DNA from 2 places in the Lysinibacillus sp. OF-1 genome. Region 2 is predicted to be linked to the other one. Evidence: riboswitches for the same ligand, from Rfam matches in the RefSeq annotation. Region 2 holds a riboswitch; the other holds the start of a gene.

Region 1 (16,658 bases), 300 kb from region 2:
CCTCTAACTCTAAAACGATATCACGACGACAATTCTCTCCCAAATCTGTCGGTGCTAAATCGAAGTAGCCTCCACTATCATTTAACTCTAGTGTTGGATGCCCCTTATCATCCAGTTTGAATAAGAAGAACTCTGGCTCTGGCCCTAAATTAAAGGAAGTAAAGCCTAACTCCTCCATTTCCTTTAAAACGCGTTTCAAATTGGAGCGCGGATCTCCTTCAAACGGCGTTCCATCTGGTCTGGCAATATCACAAATAAAACGAGCCACCTTGCCTTTCTCAGCAGTCCAAGGAAAAATCACGAATGTATCAAAGTCAGGCTTTAAATACATATCAGATTCCTCTATACGCACAAAACCTTCAATGGATGAACCATCAAACATGACTTTATTATCTAATGCTTTTTCTAACTGACTGACAGGGACTTCCACATTTTTGATTGTTCCTAATATATCCGTAAATTGTAGGCGAATAAATTTCACATTTTCTTCTTTTACTCGGCGTATAATATCTTCTTTTGTGTAATGTTTCACTCTTCACCACTCCAATGTAAATTTAGTTAACATACGTTTTTATAACTGTTCTTAAAATACATGAAAATTGAAATTCACGCAATAGATATGTTAGGTTTTATAACATAGTTTTTTTAGAATATATTTATCTTGATTTTCGATGCATAAAAAAAGTGTATCCATTTCCACAATGGATACACTTTTTTTATTTTAATATTGTAATAGCATATTAATGAACACAACTAGAATAACGATCGGTACAACGACTAACATTAACATACGATATGTTGCATAATAGCCCTGCCCTAAGTGACTACCCATTAACAGTTCTTTCCTTACAAATTCCTTATCCACTATGTGGGCAATAAAAATAGCAATGAATAAATTTCCTAATGGCAGCATTATATTCGACACTAAAAAATCAGTGGCATCAAAAATACTTTTCTCAAAAATGGTTACATCCGATAAAACACTAGAAGAAAGTGCCGCTGGAATAGCCGCAATCAATACGACTACACCAAGTAAAAGCGTCCACATCGGACGAGATTTCTGACTATGTTCCATAAATGCCGCTACGATAATCTCATATAAACTAAATGATGACGTTAATGTAGCAAATAAAAATAGCAATAAAAACATCGCTAAAAATAATTCTCCAAACGGCATTTGACTAAAAGCTGTCGGCAGCACCATGAACAACAAGCCCGGTCCCGCGGCTGGCTCTAAATCAAAGGCAAACACAACAGGGAAGATTGCTAAACCCGCTAAAAATGATACAAGCACGGTTAAGAGCACAACAGAACCTGCTGAATTTGGAAGGCTGACATCTTTTTTTAGATAGGAACTATATGTAACAAGACAAGAAAATCCTACAGCTAATCCAAAGAATGATTGCCCTAACGCTTCTAATAATGCCCTACCAGTAATATTTGAGAAATCAGGCCATAAGAAGAATTTCACTCCCTCCATTGCGCCATCTAATGTAACAGCACGCACAACCAGAACAATGAACATCACAAAGAGTAACGGCATCATCCATTTATTCGCCTTTTCAATACCATTTTGTACACCTAATGAAATAACGAGTACGTTAGCTAATGTAAACAAAGCTAAACCTACTAGCGTAATCCAAGGTGTACCTATAATTTTTCCAAATAGTGCAGCTGGATCAATCGCAGGATCTATCACAGCACCAGCGACGCCTAGCCCGCTGTAAATAAAAATCCAACCTCCAACAACACTATAAAATGTTAATAATAAAAAACAACCTAGCACACCCATTCGGCCAATCCAAGCCCATCCTGGTTTTGTCGGAGCAACCTTTTTATACGCGGTTACCGCCTCCGATTGTGTACCACGCCCTAAAACATACTCGGACAATAGCATTGGCAACCCTATTAATAACGTAAATAACACAAAGATTAGGAAGAATGCACCTCCACCACTTTGCCCCGTTACATACGGTAGCTTCCAAATTGCTCCTAGTCCAATCGCAGCACCCGCTGATGCTAAAATAAATCCTAATTTACTAGACCACTGTCCCTTTTTTTCACTCATCTCTTCAAACTCCTCAAACTTTCTAAACTCCCCTCTATTCTACATGAAAATGTGTTCTTCGACTAGATTATAATAATAAAGCACTAGAGCACGAGCATTTTCTACTACTTTTTTCTAATTTTATTCGTCCCATCACTTCTTCCCACAAAAAAACCTCGAGCTAACTACTCGAGGTTTATGGTCCATTATTTTGCTATATACATAGAGCGCTGGCGGTCGATCCATTTGCGCATTGTAGTAAATAAAAACGCCATAATAGCTGTTAATAAAATACCTTTTACAATATTAAATGGTAAAATTCCAGCGACGATCATTTTATAAAGGGAGTCACCTACAACAGGTTCCATACCAAGGAAATATGTGTACATCGGTAAAAATACAACATAGTTCAAAACGCTCATTCCTACTGCCATCACGACTGTTCCTGTCGCTAAACCTCCAACAAGACCAGCAGTCGTTTTAAAACGATTAAAAATAAAGCTAACTGGCAAAATAAATAAAATGCCTGTTGTAAAGTTGGCAATATGCCCTACTGGCACACCTGTTGGTGTACCCGAGAAAATCCAATCCAACACATTTTTAAACAATTCTACTAAAATACCAGCTACAGGTCCCATTGTGATGGCCGCTATTAATGCAGGCATATCACTAAAGTCCACTTCCAAAAATGCTGGGAACGGCGGTATTGGGAAATTAAAAAGCATTAATAAAAACGAAATACTGCTCAGCATACCAATCGTAATAAACGATTGAAGTTTAACATTTTTCTTCATAGAAAACTCTCTCCTCTTTGCTGATTCAATCTCGCAAGAAGAAAGGTGACGATCTTTCAATTGTTAGCATGAAAAAACCCTTATGCATTAAAAAGCACAAGGGAGAAAGGCATGACGAATAAGCGTCAATCTAAACTATTTTTTGAGCACTATTTTAAAAGCCATACAAAAAAAGCGCTCAGTCATAGTTCATTTCATAACAATGAATGACGATCGTACCTCCATCTTCTCCCATCCAGACTGTAACTGTCGGCCTTGGAATTTCACCAAGTCAGCCATGCAAATAAATTTGCACAGGTCGCGGGCTAAAGAGTTTTGCCTAAACCATTCGAGTTAATGAATAAACATTAACGGTTTAGCACTCTATTACCGCCGGTCGGGATTTTCACCCTGCCCCGAAGATGAATCACTATTATTTTATACTACAGTTTTACTATAAAGAATTATCAACAAAAAGTAAATAGTTCTGCTCAAAAAACCTATTAGACTTGTATGCATTGTAAAAAAAATGGAGCATCCTCACCGAACAGGAATGCTCCATTTCTTATTGTTATTTTCTTTGACTAAGGCATATATTGCTTATTTGGCCCTACAGGCTTTGGTAAAAACATTTTTAAATCAAAGCCCTCCCAGCTTTCTTGGACAACATTATTTAGGCGTAATTGTTGGTCAAAGCTAGCAGCCGTTAACATCATGGCCTCAATCAGTTGTGTGGCACGAATCGGTTCCATTGATGTTAAATCAAGCGGAAGATCAAATGTAACGACTACGCCCTCTGCTTCCTCTGTCACCGTATATGATACGTTTTCAGGAACAACGGACACATAGACATCATCATTTTTATTTTTCATCAGTGTGAGCGCCTCTGTGACATTTGCAAATGTTTGACGGAAATCTGGTGATAAATATTCTGCACCTGTACCATCTTGATATATATAATAATTATAATGCTTGGCGTTCGTTAATGACATAGGTGGACTTGGCTCACCTTCTTGAGAAAACTCATAAGGTGTTCCATCTTCATTTTGAATCTCAACTTCTGTATATTCAGAATCAGAGAATGTATCCTCCAAAGTTCCTTTGTACTCATTGACAGTAGCAGAAGCAACATCATAGCTATTGTCCTTTGGTAGCACATGGACAAGCTTATCGTCCTTCTCCTTCAGCTCACCTTTGTAAGGATGGTAATCAGTAAATCCTTTAGCTTTCTCATCTATTTGAGGCGCGTATTTTTCATACATCTGTAAAGTAGAAGGTTTTTCTGTTCCAAAATCCGTTGCTACTCGCTCATTTGGTATCACATACGTCATTGGTACACTTTCCGCATCTCGCCCTGCTAAGCCAATACGGAAAACGACAGCATCTTTCACATCTTCCTCATAGACAGATGACCGTAAAGATAACATGCGCTCATGCTCTGCTACGATAGGAGATTGGAGTGCTTCGTCTTGCGTAGCAGCCTCCTTTGGAGAAAGATCTTCCTGTAAAGTAGAATAGGTAGCCGTATCGGCAGTACTAGCTTGATCCTTATGTCCAACATCATTATTCATGACCATTGAGCCTACAAGTATCGTTAACGCAAAAACTGCTGCAACGCTCATAAAAATTGGCATTTTACGAAGCTTAGATCGTGTTGTTCGTTCTTCTTGGATGGAGGAATTGCTTTGCTTTTGTTCATCCTCTTTTGGTTGTTGTATCGCTTCTTGAAGGTAACTGTTATCCTGCAAGCGAGCATCTGCCATTAACCGATTTAATATGTCCTCTTTTGAACGGTGGTCAGAAAGCTTAGGGGCATTGTTCAATACATGTTCAAGCTGCTCATCATCAAATGGCTTATGCGTCATTGCCGTTTCGCCTCCTGTTCTCTAATCGGCTGTAGCTGTTGCCTTAAAAATTTTATGGCTCGATGCTGGGTCGTTTTTACCTTAGCTTCTGTCCAATCTAATATTTGAGCAGTTTCTGCAATCGATAAATCCTGAAAATAGCGCATAATAATGACCATTTTTTGGTCGCCTGTACAGTTTTCCAGTGCTGACGCTACTTGCATAAATTCATCACTGGCCTGTAGCATATCTTCCGGTGATGGTGTGGTTGAATGGAGCTGTTCCGTTTCCCAGTCAAAGAAATCAAGTGAATGCTTCTGGCGTACAGCCTGCTTTCTAAAATGATCAATCGCTACATTTTTGGCAATAGCAAAAAGCCATGTTTTCTCACTACTATTACCTGCAAATTGATCATATGAGCGCAATACTCGTACATAAACTTCATGTGCTAAATCTTCAGCCAATGTACGGTTTTTTACTAAATATATTAAAAACTGGAACACGTCTTGGTGATATGCATCGTATAGTCGATGGAACACGGAGTCATTCAAAGCACTCCACCCCCGTTCTATAATATTTGTCGTCTTACATTCGTGAAAGTTACAGCCAATTAATAGCAATACATGTTATTAATCGAACGGTAAATAAAACGTGAAGGTCGTACCTTCTTTCAGCACACTGTCTACCATAATATTACCTGAGTGTGCCTTCACAATATTTCTCGCAATGGCTAAGCCGAGACCCGTACCACCTTTTGAACGGGTACGTGCCTTATCTGCTTTATAAAAACGTTCAAAGACATAAGGTAAGTCGTCATGAGGAATGCCGTGCCCTGTATCTTGAACAGATATTTTAGCGAATGTTGGTTCCTGCTCAACTTTTACAGTGACTGCTCCTTCATCCGTATGTCTAAGTGCATTATCTACTAGATTTGTGAGCACTTGTTCAATACGATCCTCATCGATATTAATCATGGCATCGTCATTAAATTCACTTTCAAACAATAGACGAACGTGTTTTTCCTTTGCAACCTGTGCAAATTTTTGAGTAATACGTTCGAATGTAGAATTAATCGGTAATTCATCTTTATACAGCGTCATATGTCCCGATTCCATGCGTGCTAAATCTAATAAATCTGTTACAAGACGCCCCATCCGCTTCGATTCATCATAAATGATTTTAGTAATCTCATTACGTTCTTCCTGATCCTGAATAAAATCATCATCCATTAATGCTTCAGAATATCCTTGCAGCATGGCAATTGGTGTCCGTAGCTCATGAGAGACATTGGCGATAAAATCGGATCGTAGTTTTTCTAAGCGATGTTGCTCAGTCATATCACGAATAACAGCCACAGCCCCACGTATCATGTCACCACTATAAAGAGGGCTAATAGTAAATGTATAGTAGTTACCATCCATTTCAATTTCCTCTTCTAGTTTATCCTCAAACATTAGCACATGATCAAGCATATGATACAGCTCTGGAGGAATAGGTTTAGCACTTTGTGAGCCTTTATTGACGAACCATTTTTGCATAAGTCGTTCAGCTGGTGGATTACTTAATAATATTGTAAGGTCACGGTTAAATGTAATAACTGCATCTGTCATAGATGTCAAAATATTTGAAAGTTGTTCATTTTCTTGATTGATGACCTCTAAGTTATGCTTTAATTGACGGCCCATTTGATTGAAGGCAACAGCAAGTTGACCAATTTCATCATTTTGAGTTGTTGGCATTTTCGCTTCAAAATTACCCTTCGCAATTTCAAAAGCCAACTCTCGCATTTTTCTAAGTGGTGACGTAATACGTGAGGAAAGGAAAAACGCGAAGAATGTCGTCAGCACAAATGCAATGAAAGCCGCCAAAAAAACAATTTTCGTTGTTTCCTTAGACGTTTTATGTAGTGCATCTGGGCTTTGATAGATGAAGACAGCTCCGTGTACTGCATTTTCAACATTTAATGGGAAACCTAGCACGACATAAGATTCCATTTTTTCTTGATCTGTCGAAGAAGGCATCATCATTTCTTTCGTAATAGGTTCATCTGATTGAAATACTTCTCGAAACGATTTATTGGCTAAAATGGTCTCTTGTATTTCTTTTTTGTTGACACCCTCCTGCATGGCAAAGGATACTTCAACATGATTGATTGCAATTAATGCATTGGTTCCTGTAGGTAAGATATCTTTTAATAATTCCGAAGTAGATTCCGCTGTTTCATTGTCATCCACTATACTTGCTACTGTTGCAGCTGTTTGCCGTAAAGATATTTCGGCTTGCTGCATATGATAGTTTTGAAGAAATTCAAGCATCAATACCGTGAAAACAAATAATACAAATGAAACGAGAAGCAATATGGTTACCCATAGCTTCCCGACAACACTATTCCATATTCTATTCATTGACAACCTCAAATTTGTATCCAACGCCCCAAACCGTCACAATCATTTTAGCAGCGTTTTCAGAAACTCGGTTGAGCTTTTCACGTAAACGTTTTACGTGTGTGTCAACTGTACGTAAATCACCAAAGAAGTCATAATGCCAAACCTCTTTTAGTAATTGTTCACGGTCAAATACTTTGTCTGGCGATTTTGCTAAGAAGTATAGTAATTCATACTCTTTCGGTGTTAAATTAACCTCAATGCCCTCTGCCGTTACACGGTGTGCATCATGATCGATCATTAAATGCTGGAACACTACTAAATCTTTTGAAGAAGAGGCATTTGTCGTTGGTGAGAAAGCCTGTGAACGACGTAAAATAGCCTTCACACGTAACACAACCTCACGAGGACTAAATGGCTTTACAATATAGTCATCTGCGCCAAGCTCAAAGCCTTGTACACGATTCGCTTCCTCGCCCTTTGCAGTTAATAAAATAATGGGTGTTGCTGCGCGTTCTCGAATTTCCGCACACACTTCTAGCCCGTCTTTTTCAGGCATCATAATATCAAGTAAAATACAGTGATACTCTTTTTCTAAAGATTTTTCGATCGCTTGTTCACCATTTTCTGCCTCGTCAACAAGGTATCCTTCTCGCTCTAGGTACATTTTTAATAATCGGCGAATACGATCCTCATCGTCTACTACTAATACTGAAATATTTTCTGACACTTTCACGATCCCTCTCTTCCAATCTTTCTCTAACTTCTATTGTACATGGTGTGACACATATTGAAAAGAAAAGAAAGCCTCTTCGCCACAGCGAAAAGGCTTGTTATTTTACAAGTTATGCGTAAGAGTGTAAACCTGCAAGAATTAAGTTAACAGCAATTAGGTTAAATAAAATAATTCCGAAACCAATTAATGCCAACCAAGCAGATTTTCGACCTTCCCAGCCTTTTGATAGACGTAAATGTAGGAATGCTGCGTAGAATAACCATGTAATAAGAGCCCATACTTCTTTTGGATCCCAACCCCAGAAACGACTCCAAGCAATTTGTGCCCAAATCATCGCAAAAATTAAAGCACCTAGGGTAAATACAGGGAATCCTATCAGCACCGAACGATAACCAACTTCATCTAATAATTGCAAATTAACGCGTTTAACAAGTGGTTGGAAAATGGCACTAATTCGACGACGAGCAATTAAACGAATTAATAAATACAAGATTGACCCTACCAATAATGACCAAAAAACAGTTGTTAATTTTTTGGCATTAATTAATGCAGGCATTTCTACTAGCGGTGACATGCCATGTTCTTCAACTGCTTCATACTCATTCATACCGAAAATTGGCGGTAAATTGTAAATAATTTTACGAGTAGTTCCTTCTTTATCCACATAATTATAGCTAGACTCATAATCCATAGCACCGAATGTAGATGTCACTGCGACAAAACCAACCACTACTACAAGACAGTACATCACGGCTTCTAACCAAAAACGTTGTTTAGAAGGCTTTGTTAAATCGACTACTTTTAATAAATAAATGAGCCCTGCTACAGCACTAATGGCTAAAATAGATTGTCCTAATGCTGCTGTGATAACGTGTATCGTTAGCCAATGACTTTGTAACGATGGTACTAACGGACTTACTTCTTTCGGGAACATTGCTGCATAGGAGATGATTAATAATGCAACAGGCAATGCAACTAGCCCAAGTGCAGTCAAACGATAAATAAAATAAATTAAAATAAACGCGCCAACAATGAACATACCAAAGGCAGTCGTAAATTCAAACATATTACTTACTGGTGCATGTCCTGTATAGATCCAACGCGTAATAAAATAGCCTAGCTGTGATAAGAAACCAATAATGGTTACCACAATGGCAAGCTTGCCCCATTTGCCAGTATTTTTACCAGTAGCATTTGCTTGCTTAATTGAACCACCAAATAATAATGTTGCAACTAGATAAGCAATAAAAGCTACAAATAATAGGTTTCCACTTATGTCAATCAAACTCATAAGGTGTTGTCACCTTCCTTTTCTTTAATGCCACCATTCGTGGACTCTTCGCCAGCCTCATCTTTCTCTAACTGATCTTGATACGGAGGCAATGCAGCAAATGTTGTAACAGCATCTAAATCCTTTTTCATGCTGAACATATTTTTGTTAACATGGGCAGCCATTAACACACGGCCATCTGGTTCCACTTGAATCCATAAACGTCTGTGATTCCAGTAAGAACCAATAACAACACCAATCATAAAGATGACGCCCCCAACAAATAAGATAGGAATTGTACGATCTTTACGTACTGTAATACCTGACATATCACGCATTTCTGCTGCTGCAAATTTCATTCTGTATTTATTTTCACCAAGTGGCTCTAAAGGAGGTTGCATAATTTCAACAAAGCTCACTTCGCCTTCAGGTGTTTCTGGTGTTGTCATTTTAAATAAGAATGCTGGGTTATTTGGAATGGATGTTTTTGTTTGTGGCTCACCATTTTCAAATCCATCAAAATCTGGTGTATAAACAAGAATTTGAACGGAAGAACCATTACCTAAATCATATTCCTTTTTTGGGTTTGTTAAATCAATTTCCACCTTACCAAGTGATTGTTCAGTCGTTTTATTGATTAATTCGAAATTCATTTGCTTTAATTCATTTAAACGATAATCCATTTGGTAAAGCGCAAAGCCATCTTCCTTTAAAGGATGGTTTACACGAATGGAATAGTCTTTTACTTTTTCTAGATTATCTGTGTCACCTGGCAAAGCATCTTTAGGCTGCTTATATAGTGTAATATCTGTTTGGAAATTTTTCGCAACAACATTTACACCCTGCTTTACTTGCTCACCCTGTGGTTCATTATCATGTGTCTCTAAAACAAAATCATTGTTTTCAATGAAATAACCGTCCATGCCAGTAATCGCACGTGTCTCGCCCTCACGTACCCAGATTGATTCATCAACATAGAAACCTGGCACCAGACGTAGCATGACCCCACCTAAAAAGATAATGAGACCGACATGGTTTATGTACGGACCGTAACGAGAAAAGCGTCCTTTTTCAGCTAAGAGAGCGCTACCATCTCGACGAACAAAATATCTCATCTCAGACATTTTTTGTGCCACTTTATCAAGCGTTTCCTCTGCGCCTGCTGTCACTTGTCCTTCTGCAACAATGCGCTGACGCTTCATAAAGCTTTCATGTCTTTTCACACGTTGATTCTTCAATGATTTATAAAGTGGTATTCCCCGGTCAAGACTTGCCACAATAATGGATACAGCAAGCATACCAACTAAAATTTGGAACCACCACGAGCTATATAAATCTGAAAGGCCTAACGTATAATAAATTTTACCGAATGTACCATAAACGTCTGCGTAATAAGCTCCCTTCTCCAAATCAGAAGCTTTCACGTAAAACTCTTGTGGTAGTAATGTTCCGATTGAAGCAGCAATTAATGTGATAATAATTAAGGATATACCGACTTTAACACTTGAGAAGAAATTCCATATTTTATCAATAAATGACTTGTTATATGTTTTAGAGCGAATGGCCATACCATCGTAGCGCATATCAACTACTTTATTTTGCTGTTCTTCTTCGGTTAAAGGACGACCACATTTCTCACAAAGCTTCGTGCCGTATGGGTTACTATGACCGCAAGCACAAATGATTTTTTCCATCGTCATATACTCCTTATTCCGGCTTCACTAATTCCATGTACGAAGCGATATTTTCCTCCGTCATTTCACCTGTAATAATCTTAGTCACTTTGCCTTCAGGATCAATTAATACTGTAGCAGGTAATTGACCTACATTATAAGCAGTCATAACACTTTTCGTTTTGTCGATCACTACTGGGAATGATAAACCATACCGATCAACAAAATTCTGCACTTCAAAATCAGTTTGAGCGATATTGACCGCTAAAGTTTGTACACCTTGATCTTTAAATTCTTGATACTGATTGTCCATCGCAGGCATTTCCTTCTCACAAGGCTTACACCAAGTTCCCCAGAAGTTTAAAAATACCCCTTGTCCTTTATAATCCGACAATTTATGTTTTTCACCGTTTAAATCTACTAACGTGAAGTCAGGTGCTTCAGAGCCTAGTGCCACTAACTCTACTTTTTCCTTTGTCGCTGTTCCATATACTGTGTACCCGATTGCCAACGCTAGCAGTGCTAAGATGACCGTTCGCAGTACGAGACGCTTTTTCTTTTTCTCCAAGTTAATAAACCCCCTATCAATTACGGCTTAGCGTAAAGTTTGTAAACGCGAAGCTTTTACCTAATGCAGACCCAATGAACTTTTTCATTTTATATACGTCTTTAATTATGTAAAAACTTCTTTCAAATTGACGTCAACAATACCAGATTGTATGTGTAACAGTTCTTTTGAACAAACTGTTACTAGGTGTACTATTCTCACCTATTATAGCAAAATGATACAAAAACACTTAGCTATTAATTATGAATGATTTATGAACGAATTCACCATAAAGAAAGTGTAAACACCCAAATAATACCTATTGTGGTATCTACTTTCTTTTGGCAAATGTTCTTTAATCAAGCTTTCCAGTCTCCGCTAAAACACGTAATTGCTTGACTTCATGCTTTGATAATTCACGGTATTCTCCTGGTGTAAGGCCGAATAAATCTAAGAATGCAAAGCGTTCACGTTTTAATTTGACAACAGGTGTCCCAATGGCTTCAAACATACGACGAACTTGGCGATTGCGTCCTTCATGAATCGTAATTTCACAAATTGCTTTGCCTGCTTTTTCGTCAAAGGATGTCATACTAACCTTAGCTGGAGCTGTTTTCCCATCCTCTAATTTAATCCCTCTTTGAAGTTTTTTAAGCCCTTCAATTGTTGGAATACCTTTGACACGCGCGATATAGGTTTTATCAATTTTAAACTTCGGATGTGTCAACATATAGGAGAATTCCCCATCATTTGTCAATAATAATAATCCAGATGTATCATAATCAAGACGACCAACTGGGAAAATACGTTGCGGAATATGGTGAAATAAATCTGTGACAGTTTTGCGTCCTTTATCATCCGTCACAGCCGAAATTGTTCCACGTGGTTTGTAAAGTAAATAATATACCTTATCTTCCTTTTCCAATTTCACACCTTCTACTTCAATTGTATCAGAATTAGAAACCTTCGTTCCTAACTCACGAACAACTACACCATTAACTTTTACTTTGCCTTCTACTATCAATTGCTCTGCCTTGCGCCTTGAAGCAACTCCTGCATAGGCAATGACCTTTTGTAATCTTTCCATTTTTTCACCTCTAGTTTTCTTTCACATTGACACTTTCGTCATCATTCGATTTCGCTCTTATGAATAGGGTTATCTTTCCCGCTAATCTGTGAAAATTATGTCATACTTTTAAGCATTATTAAAGAAAAACAAATTTCACATTTTTTAATTGAGTATTCCAAATTATTTCTCATTCACAAATTTCTTATCATTTGCACCTACATTTTACGTTCCTCATAACCAGTATACTCATTTGGCAAAAAAGCGAATCGACTTAAAAATCTTTATTTTAACAGACAAGAAAGCTATCATTCAGCAGCTTTTAATCGTCCTTATTGTCAATTGTTAGTCCATATTGAAATGAAAACGTTTTGAGCTTCTACTTGTTAGTGTTTGCTCAATTGTTAAAACATCTTGTAGCACAAAAAAATTTTAGCATGTATTGTTACGTCAGCTTTTTCTATATTGATTTACTCACCTTTCTTCCAAGCAGTTAGTTGTCTAGTAATGCAGATTATAGGAGCACGAAAGAACGGCTCAAAATAAAAGCATATTGCACTGAATCACTTGGCTGTTTATGCTATAGTCATCCGTCATTTAGCAGAGATTCCATACTAAATCAGAACCACCAGTATAACTGGTGGTTTGCTCTGCGCGTGAAACGCTGGGGTACTGGCCCATGTCTAAAGACATTCTGAATGGTCTGCCAACCGCACTCCGTTTTCACACAAACCGCTAAAGCGGCTTACTTATTTTTTCTTTCTCTTGATCTCTTCTCCTGTGAATGGGTCAATGAATTCTTTCATCGTCATTTGATCTTGCAGGATATCTTCTTGTAATTGATTTTTTATATACTCTTGTATCTTTTTCTTATTTCGGCCGACTGTGTCCACATAGTATCCTCGACACCAGAATTGACGATTACCGTATTTATACTTTAAATTCGCATGTCGGTCGAAAATCATTAGACTACTCTTCCCTTTTAAATAACCCATGAACGCAGATACACTCAATTTCGGTGGAATACTTACCAACATATGAATGTGGTCAGGACAGGCTGTTGCCTCTATGATTTCTACATCTTTTCTTTCACATAATTGGCGCAATATTCTTCCAACATCTGCTTTAATTTGACTATAAATAATCTGCCTTCTATACTTTGGCGCAAAGACGATATGATACTTACAATTCCACGTTGTATGTGCTAAACTTTTGTTATCCATTTATGGTGGCTCCTTTCGTACGAAGTCGGTTGACTAGACCTGACTTTATTGTACGTTTGGAGTTTTTTTATTGTCCATAGCTAAAAGCTTTCCGGAACCCCCTGCATAGCAGGGGGTTTTCAAAGCACACAAAAAATCAGCAAATCGTTTTTAACGATCTGCTGATTCAACTTTTACTGGAGTTGCATAAATACGCTCTTCACCAATAAAGATCGACAAGACAGCTTCTTGACGTTTTCTTGATACATGTAAAACTTGCCGCACCTGCTCTTTTTCTTCTTTATTTAATTGTAGGCGAACGGGCTCTTCTAATCGAATAGCTAACTTTTTGTTGACGTTGTATTTGCCCTTCTTCACTACGGTTTCAAGGCTATAGTCTTGCCATACTCTATTCGATAAACCTCGATGTACATTCCAATCATCGGATTCATTTAAAGTGACAACAATGCAGATTTGCCCGTCCTTTTGAAAGGCTGTTGCTAGTGTACGTCCAGCAACCTTTGTAAAGCCGGTTTTTCCAGCGAACGCAGTGCCAGTCGCTGATTTTAAAGAACTAACAGGCTGCTCCGTTTCATCATCTATATGTGCAGCCATCCCTGAACCTTCTCTTAATAATCGGTGTTTATTTTCCCAAAGCATTCCGTTTACCGTATTCGCCCGATAAAGAATCGTTGAAGCAATTTTCTCAAATGTTTTATTTTGCAAAGCAAGTCTTAACATCTCAGCAGTATCTCTTGCTGACGATAAATGCTCATCATGATGAAGACCAGAAGGGTTCATAAAAACGGTGTTAGTCAGACCTGCAATCACAGCTCTTTCATTCATTAATTTGACAAAGCCCTCCACAGAGCCCCCTACGTGTTCTGCTAAAGCGGTCGCAGCATCATTGCCTGAACGCAGCATTAAACCGTACAATAACGTTTCGACTGTTACTGTTTCGCCAGCCTGTAAATAAATAGAACTCCCCTCAGCCATAGCAGCATTCGGTGATATTACAACTTCATCTTGCAGGTCACTATTTTCGATTGCGACAAGTGCTGTCCAAATTTTTGTTAGGCTAGCAATAGGTAAGCGTTCATCGCTATTAGACCCTATTAAAACGCGGCCTGTAGCGCCATCTAAGACAGCATAGCCACTTCCCCCTCTGGCAAAGCTAGTTTGAGGAAGCATTACCATTAATATCATGAGCATGAACAGTGTTAAACGAAATAACCGAAGCAACGAGCCACTCCTTATTTAATGTGATAAGAAAATATAGATTCATATTTATGTTGAAGGCTACGCATTATACCTAATCATTATTTTGACTGCTAAATGTCTCTTGGAACTTTGTCATAAATAAATCTGTTTCTTGTTCTGTTTCAACAAGATCCTCTTCAGGTAGAGGCGGCATTTCTTCAATAGTATTTAAGCCAAAATAATGTAAAAATTCTTTTGTCGTTCCATATAGTATGGCACGTCCAGTTCCTTCTGAACGCCCTACCTCTTTAATTAATCCTCGTGACACTAATGTTTGAATTGGTCGTTCACACTTTACACCGCGCAAATCTTCTATTGCTACACGTGTAATGGGCTGTTTGTAAGCCACTATCGCCAGCACCTCCAAGGAGGCTTGGGATAGGGATTGTGCCGTTGGATTCTCTACTAATCTTTGAATCGTATCAGCAAACTCAGATTTTGTAATGAGCTGATAAACGCCTGCAATTTCCTTCACAGTAATGCCTCTTGCTACATCTTCGTCAAAGGCTTCTCTCAATGCACTCATCGCCTGAACAATCAGCTCTTCCTGTTCTCCTAAAAGTTGCGATAGCTGTTTAATCGTTAAGCCATCATCTCCAACAACGAATAATAAGGCTTCAATTCTACTCTGTAACATCAAAGTTTTCGTCATCTTCCCATTCCTCCTTCTGCAAGGTAACCGTTAATTCTTCAAAGTTACCATCTTGTTCTACGACGACGACCTGACGTTTCATCAGTTCTAGAAGGGAAACAAACGTCAGAATAAGTGTCGGCTTATCTTCATAGGGAAAAAGCTCGAAAAATGATGCACGTCCACCTGTTAAACGTAAAGAATCAACAACAGAACGCATTTGATCTTTTACTGATCTTTCCTGCCTCGCTACTGTCGTTTTTAGTGGTTTCTTTAATTTTTTGCGACGCATCAATTTTTGAAATGCTCCAAGCATGTCATAGATGTTCACATTTAAATCAAACAAAGCCATTTGTTCATCCGAGGCCAACCCTGTTAAATCAGCTGGTGGCCTTGTAAATACTTGTGATCGATCCGTTTCAAGCTCTTGCAAATTACTGGCGGCTTCCTTATATTTTTTATATTCAATTAAGCGTTGCACCAGTTCTTCACGAGGGTCAGGGCCGTCCACTTCTAATTCTGCGTCTTCCATTTCACCTTCATGAATCGGCAATAGCATGCGGCTTTTAATTGCCAGCAATGTTGCTGCCATTACTAAATATTCACTTGCTTCATTTAATTCCAGTACTTGCATTGCATGTATATGGTCGATATATTGTTGTGTAATTTCAGCCATTGGGATATCATAGATATCAATTTCCAATCTGTGAATTAAATGCAATAATAAATCAAGAGGCCCTGAAAAGGCTTCTAATTTTACTTCATAAGACATTATTTTACCACCCTGAGATTCTATGTTCTTTTAGTATAGTTGAAAGGAGTCCAAAATGCATCCACAGCATCATACTTTATTTATAGATTACTGTGCTTATTTTAATGGCAATCAAGATTTTTTTGAATGCCATGAAGTGCTGGAGGAATATTGGAAGGAAATTGCACCTGGTGATAAAATGCATCCGCTTGTTGGCTATGTGCAGCTTGCAACAGGTTTCTATCATTGGCGACGTGGTAACAATACTGGCGCTATACGAATTTTAGAAAAGGCACTTCATAATTTCCAAGAAAATGAAGGCCATATTTTTTTCCAAGAAATTGATTATCAGCAACTCCTAACACAAGTAACAACGACCCTTATTTCGTTGAAAACGGGCAATTCCTTTCAAGCTATCCAGCTCCCTCTCTCTCCCAATTTGCTGGAGTTAACGATTGCACGTATACAGCTCTT
Region 2 (16,658 bases):
TTATCGAACTTCTCGGAATCGATGGCAAGTGATATTAAGCAGATTAATGACATTGTGAATTTAGTAAAGGATTTGGCTATGAAATCCAAAATTCTCGGCTTGAATGCATCCATTGAAGCAGCACGTTCAGGTGAGCATGGTCGTGGCTTTGCCGTGGTTGCTTCAGAAATACAAAAAATGTCCCAAAGCAGTACAGAAAGTGCTGATAGCATTACAGTGCAACTAGAAAATATTAAACAATCCATCGATCAAGTCAATGCGTCAGCAAATCAAATTTCTGCGTTTACACAGCAATTTGCTGCGAGTATGCATGAATTAACAGATGCCTATAAAGGGGTTAATAGCACGGCAGAAAAGCTCATGCAGATTAGTGAGATGAAAGGATAATAATATAAAAAAAGGATAATAGACAGGTAACATGCTATTATCCTTCCCCATAATTAAATAATCTCTAAAATTTCCTGTGGTGTAGCGACCTTATATTCAGGATTTTCGTTTTGCACGACCTCTATGGCATCATAGCCCCATTCTACCCATACAATCGGGACACCTGCTTTCTTACAAGCCACGATATCCCTTTGTTCATCCCCAATATATAACACGTCAGCTGAGTTGACATTTGAGTCCTTTAAAAACTTTTTCATCACTTTATCCTTGCCAAAAATTCGATTGGAGCAAAGAACATCTGCTACACAGTGAATACCGTTCATTTTAAGAAATGCTAAAATATTTTCCTTAGAATTAGAGGAAATAATAATGATTTTATAGCCTCTCTTATCAATTTCCATCAGGACTTCCTTCATTCCATCAAAAAGATGAACATCATTTAATGATTGACGATACAATTTATAAAATTGCGGTAAAATCATGGGCAATTTATACATTGGGAAATCAAATAATTTACTGCGTTCAGAAATCGATAATTTTTTCAGTGTATCAATTTCCTTTAATTCGATGCCTTTAAATTTATATTTTTGCGCTAATGTATTCCATGCTGATGCAAACACTGCGGTTGAATCTGCCAGTGTTCCATCAAAATCAAAGATAATATGCTTCATTGCTAATTTTCTCCTTTTCCATCTCGTTGTAATTGACGTTTTATCTTAATTCAGCAAGTGTTTTTTGTACCAAAAGTGAAGCAGTACTATAGAGAAAGAAAAATACTTGTGTTGTTTTCTCCAATGGGTGTTCAAATGCCCACTAAAAAAGCTGAACTCAGGCTAAGAACGCCACATCTTGTGCCATATCTGAGTAATTCATCATCATGTTAACCCGAAGCCTCGGCGGAAGTCACTGATTTTGAAGTTGACCTGCACGATGCAAGTCAGTTAACTGTTACAGGACGTGATGGTCTGAGGTTAACGATCTACTCATCAGCTCGAAAAAACGGGGCGCAAAGTTGATCTGCGCGAAAATGCAGAATCAGCGGCAATTACGTCAAAGGCGTAATTGATGTTTAAAGATATTACATAGGATGGGCGACCTAGTGTAGTGCATCATGAAACAACAACTATTTTGAGCGTACGTAAACATCTTATGGTAAATATTATCAGAAAATACTGCGATTGCAACGGAAATGACATAACAAAAGGAGGTGCCTTAAAATTCCTTCGAGACACCTCCCTTCTATACTAAAATGATTGAGTTTTTTTCAAAAAGAAAGAGAGTATGACATTGATGATTGCCAGAGCAAAACTGATTGTAAAGACAAATGCAGAGCCTGAAGCCGCCGCCTCTTGAGCATTAGTTGTACTGTCAGTTAAGAATTGCTGCTGCTTAGCTGAGAACAACGAGACCATTACAGCAATGCCTATGGCACCTGATACTTGTTGAGAGGTTTGTGTAATCGCAATACCATCAGGAAAATATTGTCTTGGCAAAGCATTGAGCGTATTCGTTTGGACAGAGGCTAATACCATACCAACCCCAAGCATCATGATGATATGTGTTAACACTAATGCCCAAGTAGCTGTTTCGGTACCATTTAAAGCATAAAGTCCATAGCCAATCACAACAAGTATGGTTCCGGGGGTAATGATTGCACGTGGTCCGTATTTATCGAAGTATTTACCGATGGTTGGTGCTAATAGGCAGTTTAGTAGACTACCAGGAAGCATCATTAAACCTGTTACAAAGGCCGATACCAAAAGTGCCGTTTGCATATACATCGGGAGCACCACTAGCATAGACAGCATATTGAAGAAGGTAATCATATTCATCAGAAGACCCAATACGAACATTGGATACTGGAAAGCTCTCAAATTTAACATAGGATGGTCCATTTTTGATTGACGCAACACAAATAAACATAAGGCAATTACACCTAGTAAAATGGTGCTAAGTACGTTGATGCTTGTCCAACCCAATTCTCCACCGCTACTTACACCATAGACGATGCCACCAAAGCCAATCGTAGATAAGATAATAGACCATATATCTATAGCAAGCTGCTTTCTTTCATTCACATTGGGAATAAAGATAAAACCAAAAATGATCGAGAATAATAAGAAGGGGACAGTAACCCAAAATATCCAGTGCCAGGATAGCGTGTCTAAAATCATCCCTGCTAATGTCGGGCCGAAAGCGGGTCCTGCTAAAATGACGAGACCCATCATCCCCATAGCACTACCACGTTTATTAGCTGGAAAAATCGTGAAAATCACATTTTGCGTTAATGGTAATATAATCGCTAAACCTGCAGCTTGAATAACACGTGCTATAAGTAAGACAGCAAAGATTGGTGCAACAGCGGCAAGTATGGTACCAATTATGGAAAAGAGTAAAGAGATTATAAACATTTGGCGAGTGGTAAATTTTTGCATTAAAATGCCTGTAACAGGTACTAAAATGCCTAATGTGAGAAAATAGCCTGTTGCTAGCCATTGGATAGTTGTGGCATCCACGCTGAAAAGTTGGCTAAGTTCCCCTAGTGCAATATTTAATGCTGTCTCACTAAATAGCCCTACAAAGCCGGCTACTAAGAGAGCAGCCATAATTGGACCTGTTTTTATTTCCTTATTCACTGTAAAAACTCCTTCAAAAATGTTCAACTTTCATAGAATGTATAAAAACAGAATATTCGGAAAAATAAAGTTGCGATGCTTCTACTATTTCATGTTCTGCATTATAAAAAAGTCTATGAAGATATAATCGTGATGTCGATTATCAGCGATCATGATTCCTTTTAGCTAGTACACCTCCGCGATACTAACTGCTCTGTTTTTTACTATAGCAAAAAAAAATTCTCAAATGTAAGTACTAATTTGAGCGATTACTATACGATTTCATCATTTAGACACATTTTTTTGAGATAGCATTCATTTTTTGAAGGAGAGGAGGAGATTTGTCCAGACCTCTCACAAACGAGTGATAGGTCTGAACTCTTTTATGAGAGCTTTTCGGTTTTTTCACGTGTTCGAATTAAGTAATAGGCATTGACGGAGGAGGCGATCGGAATAATCAGTGCAATACCGATGCCAGCACAAAAAATAGTCGTCATTTCAGCACTAAAAACCTTGGAGTTGACGATTTCACCAATCGAATAGGAGAGATCTTTGAACCATATTAATAAGCTTAAATAGCCACCAAAGAAAGCGAAGAATAACGTATTCGTATCGGTTCCTAAAATATCTCTCCCGATATTTAAGCCGGATGTAAATAATTTCTTTCTACTAATCGAAGGGTTACGATAAAAAATCTCATGCATGGAAGTAGCAATGGAAATAGCGACATCCATAATTGCTCCAATCGTACTCATAATAATGACGGAGGCACCAATCTGCACAAAATCAACACCAATATAAAGGGAAAAGATGCTTATTTCTTCTGTTGTTTCTTCACCAAATCCTTGAATCATCAACTTTTTCGTTACAAATGTAATAAAAAGAAGTAAGACAACAATCGTCACCATAGTGGAGATAAATGCTGTAATGGTTTTACTGTTTGTTTTATTGATATAGAAAAGGCTAATACAACTAATAATTGTACAGGCAACGAACGTTAAGATGATGGGGCTATTTTTAGGGTTGGTCATTAAAAAGATCGTCACAAAGAGCACACCGAAATTTAGGAATAAAGAAAGAAACGAACGTACACCTTGCTTCCCGCCAATTGCGACCATCAATAGACATAAAATAAAAGCTAATAACACAATTACATTCATTCTTGAACCCTCTTTCGATTAATGAAAAATAGAGCAGTATACTGACTGATCGGAATCGTGAGGACAACCCCAATACCACCTGCTAAGGCGCGAGCTAATTCTAAAGAAAGATTCAAGGACAGCGTGAGTCCTAAAGTAGAAGAATTTTTCAAATAGAGAATAACCATCGGTATGGAGCCACAAAGGTAGGCAAAGAACAAAATACTCGTAATGGTGCCCATAATATCTTTCCCGATTTCATGCCCTGAAGATTTAAGTGCCTTCACAGAAATAGTAGGGTCTTGTTCATATAAAGCAAAGATTGAAGAAGCCATCGTAATAGAGACATCCATGACAGCCCCAAGTGAGCCAATAAATAAGCCAGCCATAAAGACTGTACGATAGGGGCGTGTTAAAAATTGCATTTCTTCATAGCGAAGACCGTTTTCACCAGTTAACCACATCACGACAGAGCTAATGATGAGTGCCATAACGGTTCCTAAAAGTGTAGACACAATAGCTGCATACGTTTTCGTGTTCAAGCCGCTAATCAGTAACAACGAAATGATCGTAAATAGAAGAGCGCAAATACCACTGATGACTAACAAGCTCAGGTTACCATGTTTCACATATAAATCTAACGCGAATGATAAAATCAATGCATTGACAATTAAACTAATAATGGAAAACAAGCCTTGTCTTTTTCCTATAAGGAGTAAGACAAAAATAAAAATCCACGCAATCATGAGAAGGGTTTGATCTCGTTTTAAATCGAGAATGGTCCCAGTTAGCCCTGACTGTGATGCGTGATTATCTATGGAGACAAAGATTTCATTGCCCACACGGTATTCTTGATCGAAAGCTCCAGAGGCGGAATAGTCATTCGTCAAATGGATGGATTGCCCTTTATGTGGTCCATTTTGTATCACGGCTGTAATATGCTGTGTAAATAAATAATCATCATTATCATACATATCTGTCATTGGTTCTGATTCTGCTACATCAGCTTTTATCACCTCAGCAATCGGTCGATCATAAAATGATTCATTATGATGAACGAACACAATCGAAAGCACGCAGCAGAGCATTAATAAGGCATAGAAAATACCTTGCTTCAATGGGATGTTTTTAAAAAATAGCAAGTAAATGACCTCCAAAGTGCTGGACTGAATTGTCACTTGTAAAGGAACGTTTTAGTGAAAGGGAAGTTCCATGCACAGTTTAAATGTTATCAGTTTAATGATTTCGTTTACATTTATCAAGTCATTGTTATATTAAGCTGAAGACTCCCTTGCGGCGAGTGATTAAACACCTGATAACACCATCAAAAAACGCCGTCTCCTGTGGCAATAACATTGCATGTTGCTCAATGCCTCAGGCGGACGTCACAAACGCGAAAAACCTGGATGCATTGTTGATCTGCTATAATTCTTTTTGAAAAATTTTTAAAAAGAGGGATGGATAATAGAATAAAATAGTGTTATCGTAAGATTAGCTAAATAAAAAATCCTTCAGGGTAGGGTGAAATTCCCGATCGGCGGTGATGAAGTAATTCAAAGTCCGTGAGCGCAAGCTGATTTGGTGCAAATCCAAAACCGACAGTTATAGTCTGGATGGGAGAAGGGTAAAAATGCGAGCTTTTTAAATTGATTGTAATTTAGAAGGTTTATTTTCCTATGCATTTATTACACTACTTCCCACAAGCTTGTTGGGAAGTTTTTTATTTAGTGCCAATCGAATAGAAGATGTTCTTCGGGGTAGGGTGAAATTCCCAATCGGCGGTGATGAAGTAATTCAAAGTCCGTGAGCGCAAGCTGATTTGGTGCAAATCCAAAACCGACAGTTATAGTCTGGATGGGAGAAGAACAAATGAGATGACAGTCTATGGAAAAAATAGTTTTCAATTAGGCTTATTTGTTGATGTCTTATACTCCCAAACCCCTTTGCTGAAAGGGGTTTTTGTTTTTTATCGATAGCTAGAGAAGGAGAAGGAGGAGACGGATAAAACTAGAGAAGTGACGGATAGACCTTCGAAACTGATGGATAAGACTTCAAAAGTGAAGGATAGAAGCCTAAATCAATGAAAAGTAGGTGATGGAATGTTTACAGGGCTTGTAGAGGATATTGGCATTTTAAAAGCCATGCAAAGCGATAGGGACAGTATGAAAATAACAGTTCAATCAGCCAAGATAGCAGAAGATGTCAAGCTTGGAGACAGTATCGCGGTTAATGGTGTTTGTTTAACGGTGACATATTTTACGGAACAGACGCTTACGATGGATGTGATGCCTGAAACAGTCAACGCAACCAATTTACAGCAGCTCGTGGTAGGGGATTCCGTGAATTTAGAGCGTGCCATGCCTGCTAATGGGCGATTTGGCGGTCATTTTGTTGCTGGGCATGTGGATGGGGTCGGTAAAATTTTGCGCAAACGTCCAGTAGCCAACGCAGTCTATATCGATATCGAATTGTCAGAGGAACTAACCAAATTTTGCATTCCGAAGGGTTCTATTACGATTGATGGCACAAGCTTAACCCTTTTCCATGTTGACACGAACAGTGTCACGATTTCACTAATTCCCCATACGTACAAAGAAACCGTATTAGGCATGAAGAAGGCTGGAGCGATTGTGAATATCGAAACAGATTTAGTTGGTAAATATATTTTACAGCAACTGAAAAAAGGGCAAGCAACACCAACCATTACGAGAGATTACTTAGCACAACATGGTTTTTAACAACTGAACGAGGAGATGACAAAAGTGCTATATGCAATTGAAGAGGCCATTGAGGATTTAAAGCAAGGCAAAATGATTGTAGTGGTTGATGACGAGGATCGGGAAAATGAAGGAGATCTTCTGGCACTCGCTGAATTCATGACACCAGCAACTATAAACTTTATGGCAACCTATGGTAGAGGATTAATTTGTACACCGATTTCACAGCAGCTTGCACAACAGCTAGATTTACATCCGATGGTTCAGCACAATACGGATAATCACCAAACAGCGTTTACCGTAAGTATCGACCATGAGGATACAACGACAGGAATTAGTGCGTATGAACGAGCATTTACGATACAAAAAATGATTGAAAAGCAAGCGAAGCCGATTGAGTTTCGTCGACCTGGTCATGTTTTTCCGCTCATTGCGAAGGATAATGGTGTTTTAGAGCGAAGAGGGCATACGGAGGCGACTGTCGATTTGGCAAAACTTTGTCATAGTGTGCCAGTGGGTGTTATTTGCGAGATCATGGGCGATGATGGTCATATGCTACGCTTTGAGGAATTGATAAAGTACGCAGCACAGCATGACTTGAAAATGATATCAATAGAGGCACTTGTAGCATACCGCAGTCAATTGCTGACAACTGAAAATAAAATTTCTATTTAAAAAGGAGAAAGAACAATGGGTCAAACATTTGAAGCACAATTAATTGGAACGGGTTTAAAAATTGCAGTTGTGGTAGGTCGATTTAATGAATTCATCACAAGCAAATTATTGGACGGTGCAATGGACGGCTTAACACGACATGGTGTTGATGAAGCGTCTATTGATGTTGCTTGGGTTCCAGGAGCTTTTGAAGTTCCTTTTATTGCGAAACAACTAGCAGAAACAAAGAACTATGATGCCATTATTGGTTTAGGTACGGTTATTCGCGGCTCTACAACACACTATGATTATGTTTGTAATGAGTCAGCAAAAGGTATTGCCAATGTATCGTTATCAACCAATGTCCCTGTTATTTTCGGTATTGTGACGACGGAAAATATTGAGCAGGCGATTGAACGTGCTGGTACAAAATCTGGTAATAAAGGATACGATGCTGCCATGTCTGCCATTGAGATGGCTAATCTAAAGAAAATGATTGGATAATGACCAAATGTTTCTTTGAATATTTTGCACATCCATGGGAAAAATATGCTTAAGTGTATTTATTGAAGGTAATCGTTTTTCATAAATGTACTAATCTGGAGCTGGCTCAGTAGGAGATGAGAAGTATTTCATCAATGGAACAAATGATCAATTTGAAAATGTTGAAATCACTATTTCAACGCTCTGCTGATGTGATTTTTCAACAATATAAATTTCAGCAATATACAGTACATTTGATAACTTGTGATGCAATGATCAACGAACAAATACTTCAGACGGTAGTTGTTCAGCGAGTCCAATCCTTATTAAGTGATGTCGCTGATGACATGTTAGAGGAACAAATCGACCAGCATTTACACATTCCCTATTTACAAAAGGTTTTAACGCAAGAGGATGCCATAACAAGAGTCTATAAAGGGCATGTATTATTGTATTTTGAAGAAAATCAATTACTATTTTCTAGTGATATTTCTAAAAAACCGAATCGAGAGCCCGGAGAAACATCGCTAGAATTAGTGGTCAAAGGGCCAAGAGATGACTTTATAGAAGATGTTTTTATTAATATTGCTTTATTAAGAAAGCGTTTGCCCACTAATTCTTTTAGTGTAGAAACATTAGAAATTGGGAGACGTTCCAAAACCACTGTAGCGGTACTCTATATGGATGACATTGTGAATTTAAATATGCTAGAACAAATCCGTCTACAATTACAAAAGATTGATACGGATATTGTTGTCAATGGTGATTTATTGATGGAAGCAATTGAACAAACAGCCAAAGTACTGCCCAGGCATGATTATACCGGGAGACCGGATTTTGCTATGCAGGCATTAATTAGGGGAAGAATACTAATAATGATTGATGGTGTTTCCTACGCATTGATCACACCTACGAATATAATGTTGCTCTTTAAATCGGGTGAGGATAATGATTTTCCTGTCATTGTCAGTTCAATGGAAAGATTGCTTCGTATTGTTGGGATATTAATTAGTATGCTAACACCAGGCTTTTGGCTTGCGCTGACGACGTATCATCAAGAACAACTTCCTTTTCTTCTTCTAGCAACAGTTGTTGAGTCGAGAACGGGACTGCCATTCCCAACGATTCTTGAAATACTAATGATGCTATTTATGTTTGAATTGTTTCGTGAAGCCAACTTACGTCTTCCGAGTGCAATTAGTGGATCAATTAGTGTTGTGGGAGGTTTAATTATCGGAGATGCAGCGATAAAAGCTGGCGTTACGAGCCCTTCAATGATTGTTGTCATTGCAATTTCGAGTATTGCGGCTTTTACATTGGTTAACCAATCATTTGTAACAGCCATGAGTATTTTTCGACTAATCATTATTATAGCCTCTGCCTTTTTTGGATTATTTGGTTTTTTTATTGCAGTATTTTTCATCATCTTATACGCAGCGAATATGCGTGTGCTAGGTGTACCCTATTTAAATTTTAGTGCACATTTGAAGAAGGAAAATCTAAAAAAATCATTATTAAGACTTTCATCAAAGGGCTACAGTAGACGACCTTCCTTTTTAAAGCCACAGGATCGAACACGTACTTCGAATAAAAAATAAACAAATTTCATTGAAGATCAGGTATTGTAGTAGGTACCTGATCTTTTTGTGACTTTTGCTTTAGGAAGGTATTACATTAGCTTATAGGATAGGAAATGAGACATAAAATGTTATTAGTTACCTTTTTAGTTTACTTTCTTGTAAAGGATTATTAAACTATTGGTTACGGTGTGTAATTTTAGTAGAGTTCAAGTAAAATGGATTTTCTGTTTTCATTTCTGTAGGATAATCAAGAAATGTTCACTTTACAAACAAAAAATAGAGTTAATTATTATATAATGATATTCCAGAATATTTATAGGTGAGGAAGTCCCGTTTTATATGAAAAATCGAAAAATAAAACTAATATTAATTCTATCAACGCTTTTATTATGTTTGTTTACAAGTTTAAACATCATTACATCCTATGTGAAAATTAAAAAGACCGTTGAAGAGTCAATTGCCAATCAAAGCTTAGAGGCTGCCAACTCCATTGCTTCTTCTATTGATACAGCTGCTTATCAGCAGTTTTTGAAGAATCCACAGAAGAATGATTATTATTGGGAAGTAAGAAGCTATTTAAATGATGCCAGAGTAAAACTAGGTGCATTGTTTGTTTATACGTTGAAGGTGGATAATCCAGAAGTATCAAGTGCGATGATTATGGGGCTGCCAAATGAACTGAAAAAAGGCTTTGATATAGGAGAGGTTTGTACTGTCCCAGCAAAGCAAGTGGCAAAAGCCTACAAAGGTGAAACCTATGTTACAGAGGTGATTCATGATTCTGTACATGGTTCTTATTTATCGGTTGGTACACCTATCAAAGATGAGAATGGTAAAATTATTGGGTATCTAGGCATTGATATCAGCGCAGACACATTAAATGGCATTAAGGGAAAAGTCATTGAAGACAATTTATTTATTTTTATTTTTAATGGTGTATTTATTTTAATTGTCATTGGTTCTTTTTTATTTTTACAACGATGGTATCAAAAAGAGGTAGCGAAAGAAGTCGGCGCTACAGAGGACACATATCAAGCAGAAATTAAAACTTTGATTACTTCGGTATCATCATTACGTCATGATTTCACTAATCATATTCAAGTGTTACATGGTCTTTTACAATTAGAAAAAACAGAGCAAGCAAAACAATATTTGTCTTCACTATCTAAAGAAGTTCAAGCGATTAAGTCTTTAAAATTAAATATTGACCACCCAGGTCTGTCCATCTTATTACAAACGAAAAAATTAACCGCTCAAAATCATAATATTGATATGGACTTTACCATTTCTCAAAATGACTTTAATAAGATTAAAACGACAGATTTAATCAAGATTCTATCCAATTTAATTGATAATGCCATTGATGCTGCGGTTGAATTACCTGAAGGACAACGTAAAATTATGATTTGCTGTACAGCTGATGAAGTACAGTATGAATTTAAAATTACTAATACAGGGCCAAATATTGTGGATGCTGACCACATATTTAAGCAAGGGTTTTCAACGAAAAGGCATGAGCAGGGTCGCATAAGAGGACAAGGGTTATTTATTGTGAAAGAAATTGTCCATAAATACAATGGTCATATTTCAATCGACTCATCGAAACATTTAGAAACAACTGCTATTGTCCATATTCCCATTAAATAACTGAAAATAGCTTCCTACAAATTGTAGGGAGCTTTTTTCTATTTGTTAGACATACATTACAAAATAGAAAGTGTTATGATGAAGGGGATGAAAAAAATGGAAAAGGATCTCCTGACGTTATTGAGAAAGGGTGGGCTTCATTTATATGCAAGGCATGGAACGGCCACAGTTGGTGTAGATCAGGCATATGGCACGTTTCACAGTTGCCGCTATCAAAGAAACCTATCAGAGCATGGTCGTAGGGAGGCTGTTTACTATGGTCAAATGCTGCGTTATTGGCAAATTCCCATCCTTTCGCCCATTACAGCAAGTCCGTTCTGTCGAACAAAGGAAACGGCTCTACTTGCATTTCCAACTAACGGTGTACAAATTGACCCTTTTTTGTTTGAGATCTTCATGTTAGGTGGCAATCTTACCAGTGCTGAGCAAACTAGCATTTTAACGACACTGACATCCAAGCTGGAAATAAAACCATCACAAGGCATGAATAATGTAATGATTGGTCATAGCTTTCCGAGAGACGTGGGCCTTGGCATCCTTTCGAATATGGGGACGGTTGTCATCAAGCCTAAAGGTCCAGGGCGTGGGTATGATATCGTGAAAAAACTAACCTTAGAAGATTTAGCGACATTAGATTCCATTTGAGAAGAGGGAAAATATGAAGGTCAAAACAGTTGAACAATGCACATTAGAGGAAGTATTGAAAGCATGGAACAAAGGCTTCGAAGGCTATTTTGTGGATATCCATATGACGGCCGAAATGTTTTTACATCGACTGGCTGGGGAGGGGCTGTCTCCTAAACATTCCATTGTCATTTTTGACCAAGATGAACCGATTGCAGTTGTTATGAACGGTTTCCGTATCATAAATGGCAAGAAAACAGCTTGGAACGGTGGTACAGGTATTTCCCCAGCCTATCGTGGTAAAGGCGTCTCACGCTTATTAATGGAGGAAACCTTAGCTATCTATAAACGAGAACATGTAGAAATCGCTACGCTGGAGGCAATTAAAGAAAATCAGGTAGCTATTGCTTTGTATGAAAAATATGGCTATGAGGTTGCTTCTTCATTATTATTTTTAAGTGGCGAATATGGAGCGAACGTAGAGCCTACAGCCGCCATTCACGTTGCAACCATTCGCCCTGAGCAGCTAGCATATCTCTCTTTTTATCAGGAAGATGTTCCTTGGCAGTGTGGCTGGCAGAGTGTGAAGCAGGGGGAAGCCAAGGTTTTCTATAATGACAACAATGAAGCCCTAGGCTATATGCTATACAAAACCGTGTGGAATGACAGCGGTGAGATGGAGCGTATTCTACTCTATCAATTGGTGATCCTAGCAGAAAGTCATATAGATTTAATACCGCAATTTTTAGCCAGCGTCACAACACATAAAGTTCAGATAACGACAGTGAACTTTTTAGCAAGCAATCCAGCAACAAGCTATTTATTAAAGAATGGGCTTAAGGTGACAACAGAGCAGGTACAGATGACAAGGAGATTCTAGGCATGGTTGCCAACCTCCTAAAAATCCAGTATACTAATGCGATAAAGAATGGAAATAAAGGATGAATGAGATGACTTTTGAAGAAGTATTACCACGCTTAAAAGCAGGAGAAAAAGTAATTCGCAATGGCTGGGGTGGTGCTGAGCTATATGTGAAGCTGGTTGGTCAAAGCCAGCATGATGGTGAGACATTGAATCCTTATTTTTTAATTAACGTTCGTGGTGAGGGCTATACAATGTTCACACCTACAGTATGTGATCTATTAGCGGAAGATTGGATAATCGTAGAATCGTAATGAGTGAAGTCATCTCTTCTAGTGAGATGACTTCTTTCTGTAAGGAGACACAATATGAAGTTTGATGAATATAGAGAAAAGACGGTTTTTATTACGGGGGCCGCTTCAGGCATTGGACATGCTCAAGTTATTGCATTTTTAGAAAATGGAGCAACTGTTTTTGGATTGGATGTAGAGGAGCAGGGGTTAATACAGTTACAGCAGCAATATCCTGATCGTTTTGCCTATAAGGTTGGCTCTGTAAGTAGCCAACAAGATGTGGAGCAGTCGTACAAAGAAGCTATTTCACTATTTGGGCAAATTGATATTTTATGTAATACTGTTGGGATTTTAGATGGTTTTGCGAAAACTTTGGATACAGACGAAGCGCTGTGGGATAAAATTATGAACACGAATGTGAAGGGCACGTTTTTTGTGACGAACATGATTTTACCACATATGGTAGAACGTGGCACTGGTACAATCGTCAATATGGCGTCGATTGCTGGACTTGTTGCTGGTGGTGGTGGTGCAGCCTACACAGCTTCTAAGCATGCCATTGTCGGTTATACGAAGCAGCTAGACTTAGATTATTGTCGAGCGGGTATTCGTGCGAATGCGATTGCGCCTGGAGCCATCCAAACACCGATGAATAAGGCTGATTTTGAAGGGGACGGGGAAATGGCTAAATGGGTAGCTGAAGAAACGCCAGCAGGTCGATGGGCACAGCCTTATGAAGTGGCGAATTTGACTTTATTTTTAGCAAGCTCGGCTGCCGATTATATTCATGGGGCAGTGATGCCGATTGATGGTGGTTGGCTGACAAAATAGCATTGTTCAATTCGATATTCTTCTGCTATAATACGCAGGTAAGCAAAAACGGCTTGCACTACGGCACTTCAGATAGGGCGTGAAGCTCTCTTCCTTTGGTCGTAGTTATTACTAAAATAGCAACTAGCTATTTTACAAAGGAGAATAAAATTGAATACATCTATTGTAAAAGATTCTAGCCGTGTTTCTGTAAGTGAACTTACAAAAACGGCACTTGTTGCAGCCCTTTACGTCGCTGTAACGGTTTTGTTGTCAGTCATTAGCTTTGGCGCTGTTCAGCTACGTTTGTCAGAAATGTTTAATTATCTGGCACTGTACAATAAGCGCTATGTGGTAGCGGTGACGATTGGCGTCATACTTGCAAACTTCATGTCACCAACATGGATTTTAGATGTGCCAATCGGTGGAATTGCGACCTTTCTTGTCTTATTACTTTGTAGAAGCGTCACAAAACATATGACAAATGACATTGCAAAAATGGTTGTTACTGCTTTGATTTTTGCTGTCTCCATGTTTACGGTGGCTGGTCAATTAACTATCCTTTACGATCTACCATTTTGGGCGACCTGGTTCACAGTGGGCGTTGGGGAATTATTGTCTATGACTGTTGGTGGACTGACTATTTACTTATTAAATAAAAAAATTGATTTATCTAAATAAATTCGATGAATAAAAAAGACATTATCATCGTAAGGGTGAGAGTATCAAGTTTAGAATAACTCTAACACTTCGGCTGAGTTATCCGTTCAAACTACCGCTTTAGCTACTTAATATAGTATTTTTCACTGAATATCAAAAAAGCCTCTTTGCCCGGATTCTGTCTAGCATTTTTCAGAACAAAATCCGGGCTTTTATTTATTTCCTCACGGCCAATAGCCAGATAGCAACAAGGCATCCCAAATCGCAAACCAATAGCTAACTCCTTATAAGCCGATTTTAGGTCACTTCCAAGCTACTTATGCCAAACAACATATCCAACTGCTAGAGCACAATTGCCTTATTTCTATGATCCTTAAGAGGATAAGCGCATTTTACATATTACTAAATGTTTTTCACAACTACTTGATTGCTATCTATGCTTGTCAGACCAATCACTTGTGGGAGGGTCTAGAGACAATGTATTGCGCAGCACACAACAAGAAAGGACTCCCGATGATCCATAAAGAAGCATTGGGAGTCCCTACTATAAAGAAATTCTTTGTCCTATTGATTAATTGGAGTGTCTTGAGACGGCTCAACATTGATATTATCAGGTTTTGCCAGAAGCTGCACCGAATTAATAGACGAGTTTGATAGTATATAATTTCCATTTACCACAGCTAAAACCTTAGCAACGTATTCTGTGGAGGAAGTGAGTGGGTTACCAAATGCATCCAATTCTATGCTTAGATCTTGACTTACATTGGAGAGCCCATTTTGATAAATTCTAGTACTATTATCATTATTCATTGCATTACTTTCTTTGAAACCATCTGCTGCATCTTTAGGTAACATAAACACTCTATACTCCGTTACGTTTTGTCCGTTTTTGACATCGAAGCTAATTTTAATATCGGAATATTTATTTTTGTCCCCTTGAACACTCAGTTTCACATTCTCCACCGCTACAGGTGCTGAATGATCCACTAAAGTAATAGCAGAAGATGCGAACGATAAGTTATACATTGCCTTGGAATTTCCATTACCTATGGACAATATATACACGCGATATTCTTGGCCATTTGTTATAAGTTTTCCATCCGTATCTTTACTACCAGTTCCCAAACTCATACTATATTGGCCTTTATTTATATCTGTAAAATCAGTGACTTTAAGAGCTGCGTTCACATCAAAGCCATTTGCTTTTGATGCGGGTACGACAAGAATACGGTAATTACCTATATTGGATTCATCAGAAGGCTTCGAGAATGATATTTGTAAATCTCGACCATCTCCATAGTCCCCAATATCGCTTACATTAATATTACTTACCGCCTGAACAGCTTTACTTTTACTAAGTGTAATCACAGGCGAAGCAGAGGATAGGGCATAAGTATTCGGAGTATTTCCATTGGCTACAGTTAGTACATAGACACGATAGCTAGTTCCTTCCGTAATAAAATTACCGCGCACATCCCTAACTCCATCCAACGTTCTAGTTGCAGCTATATTCCCACCTTTGCTTTCTGTAATGTAATAATTGCTACTATTGGCTTGTGAAAGATTAAAGCTGCTGTAATAAGCTGTAGGTACGATTAGAATTCGATAATGATTGACATTTGCTTCATTAGAGGGCTTCGTGAACGTTACTTGCACATCACGCCCATCTCCATTATCAGCTATATCCGCCACATTCAGATTGGTTACAGCTTGCACATTAAAATTCTTATTTAGCGTAATCGTAGACGTCGGTGCAGATAGTGCATTGCTTCCTATTCCATTCGCTACAGTTAAAACATAGATACGGTAGCTAGTACCTTCTTTGATCGTATTACCGCGCACATCCCGAGTATTTTCAGCTAACGCCTGCTCATATGTGGACTTTCCAGATTTGTAGACAGTCGTGTAATTGTTGCTGGATACATTATTTGCTTCCGTCAGACTGAAGTTATTGTAATAAGCTGTAGGTACAACTAGAATCCGATAGTGACTAATAATTGACTCGTCTACAGCCTTATTGAAAGAAACAAAGAGGTCACGCCCGTTGCCATAATCACTTACATCGCTTGCATTGAGATTCGATACTGCACCCGCATTGCTGCTAAATAGCGTAATCGTATTGGAGGCTGAAGACAACACGTTATTCGCTGAGTTATTTGCTACAGCCATAACGAATACACGATAGCTA

What was found. Region 2 has a riboswitch for FMN ahead of ribE (riboflavin synthase). Riboswitches for the same ligand answer to the same signal wherever they lie in the genome.
Positions count from the first base shown of each region.
Region 1: another riboswitch for FMN. It lies ahead of NV349_RS06095 (ECF transporter S component); the one in region 2 lies ahead of ribE (riboflavin synthase).

Region 1 covers NZ_CP102798.1:1,280,586-1,297,243, reverse strand. The annotation lists gene glnA (type I glutamate--ammonia ligase) at 1-532, opposite strand, end outside; gene NV349_RS06100 (sodium-dependent transporter) at 722-2,068, opposite strand; gene NV349_RS06095 (ECF transporter S component) at 2,254-2,841, opposite strand; FMN riboswitch at 3,061-3,248, opposite strand; gene NV349_RS06090 (RNA polymerase subunit sigma) at 3,405-4,685, opposite strand; gene sigX (RNA polymerase sigma factor SigX) at 4,682-5,215, opposite strand; gene NV349_RS06080 (ATP-binding protein) at 5,294-7,069, opposite strand; gene NV349_RS06075 (response regulator transcription factor) at 7,062-7,778, opposite strand; gene ccsB (c-type cytochrome biogenesis protein CcsB) at 7,894-9,075, opposite strand; gene resB (cytochrome c biogenesis protein ResB) at 9,072-10,748, opposite strand; gene resA (thiol-disulfide oxidoreductase ResA) at 10,762-11,295, opposite strand; gene NV349_RS06055 (pseudouridine synthase) at 11,630-12,361, opposite strand; gene tnpA (IS200/IS605 family transposase) at 13,090-13,563, opposite strand; gene NV349_RS06045 (D-alanyl-D-alanine carboxypeptidase family protein) at 13,714-14,784, opposite strand; gene scpB (SMC-Scp complex subunit ScpB) at 14,855-15,454, opposite strand; gene NV349_RS06035 (segregation/condensation protein A) at 15,426-16,205, opposite strand; gene NV349_RS06030 (DUF309 domain-containing protein) at 16,261-16,658, shown strand, end outside.
Region 2 covers NZ_CP102798.1:1,575,963-1,592,620, forward strand. The annotation lists gene NV349_RS07470 (methyl-accepting chemotaxis protein) at 1-387, shown strand, start outside; gene NV349_RS07475 (HAD-IA family hydrolase) at 441-1,058, opposite strand; gene NV349_RS07480 (DHA2 family efflux MFS transporter permease subunit) at 1,632-3,023, opposite strand; gene NV349_RS07485 (YibE/F family protein) at 3,386-4,162, opposite strand; gene NV349_RS07490 (YibE/F family protein) at 4,159-5,229, opposite strand; FMN riboswitch at 5,645-5,770, shown strand; FMN riboswitch at 5,886-6,011, shown strand; gene ribE (riboflavin synthase) at 6,241-6,879, shown strand; partial or broken gene ribB (3,4-dihydroxy-2-butanone-4-phosphate synthase) at 6,904-7,530, shown strand; gene ribH (6,7-dimethyl-8-ribityllumazine synthase) at 7,549-8,016, shown strand; gene NV349_RS07510 (spore germination protein) at 8,151-9,593, shown strand; gene NV349_RS07515 (ATP-binding protein) at 9,915-11,222, shown strand; gene NV349_RS07520 (histidine phosphatase family protein) at 11,319-11,867, shown strand; gene NV349_RS07525 (GNAT family N-acetyltransferase) at 11,881-12,726, shown strand; gene NV349_RS07530 (DUF2829 domain-containing protein) at 12,797-13,021, shown strand; gene NV349_RS07535 (3-oxoacyl-ACP reductase) at 13,076-13,831, shown strand; gene NV349_RS07540 (QueT transporter family protein) at 13,982-14,491, shown strand; gene NV349_RS07545 (copper amine oxidase N-terminal domain-containing protein) at 15,035-16,658, opposite strand, start outside.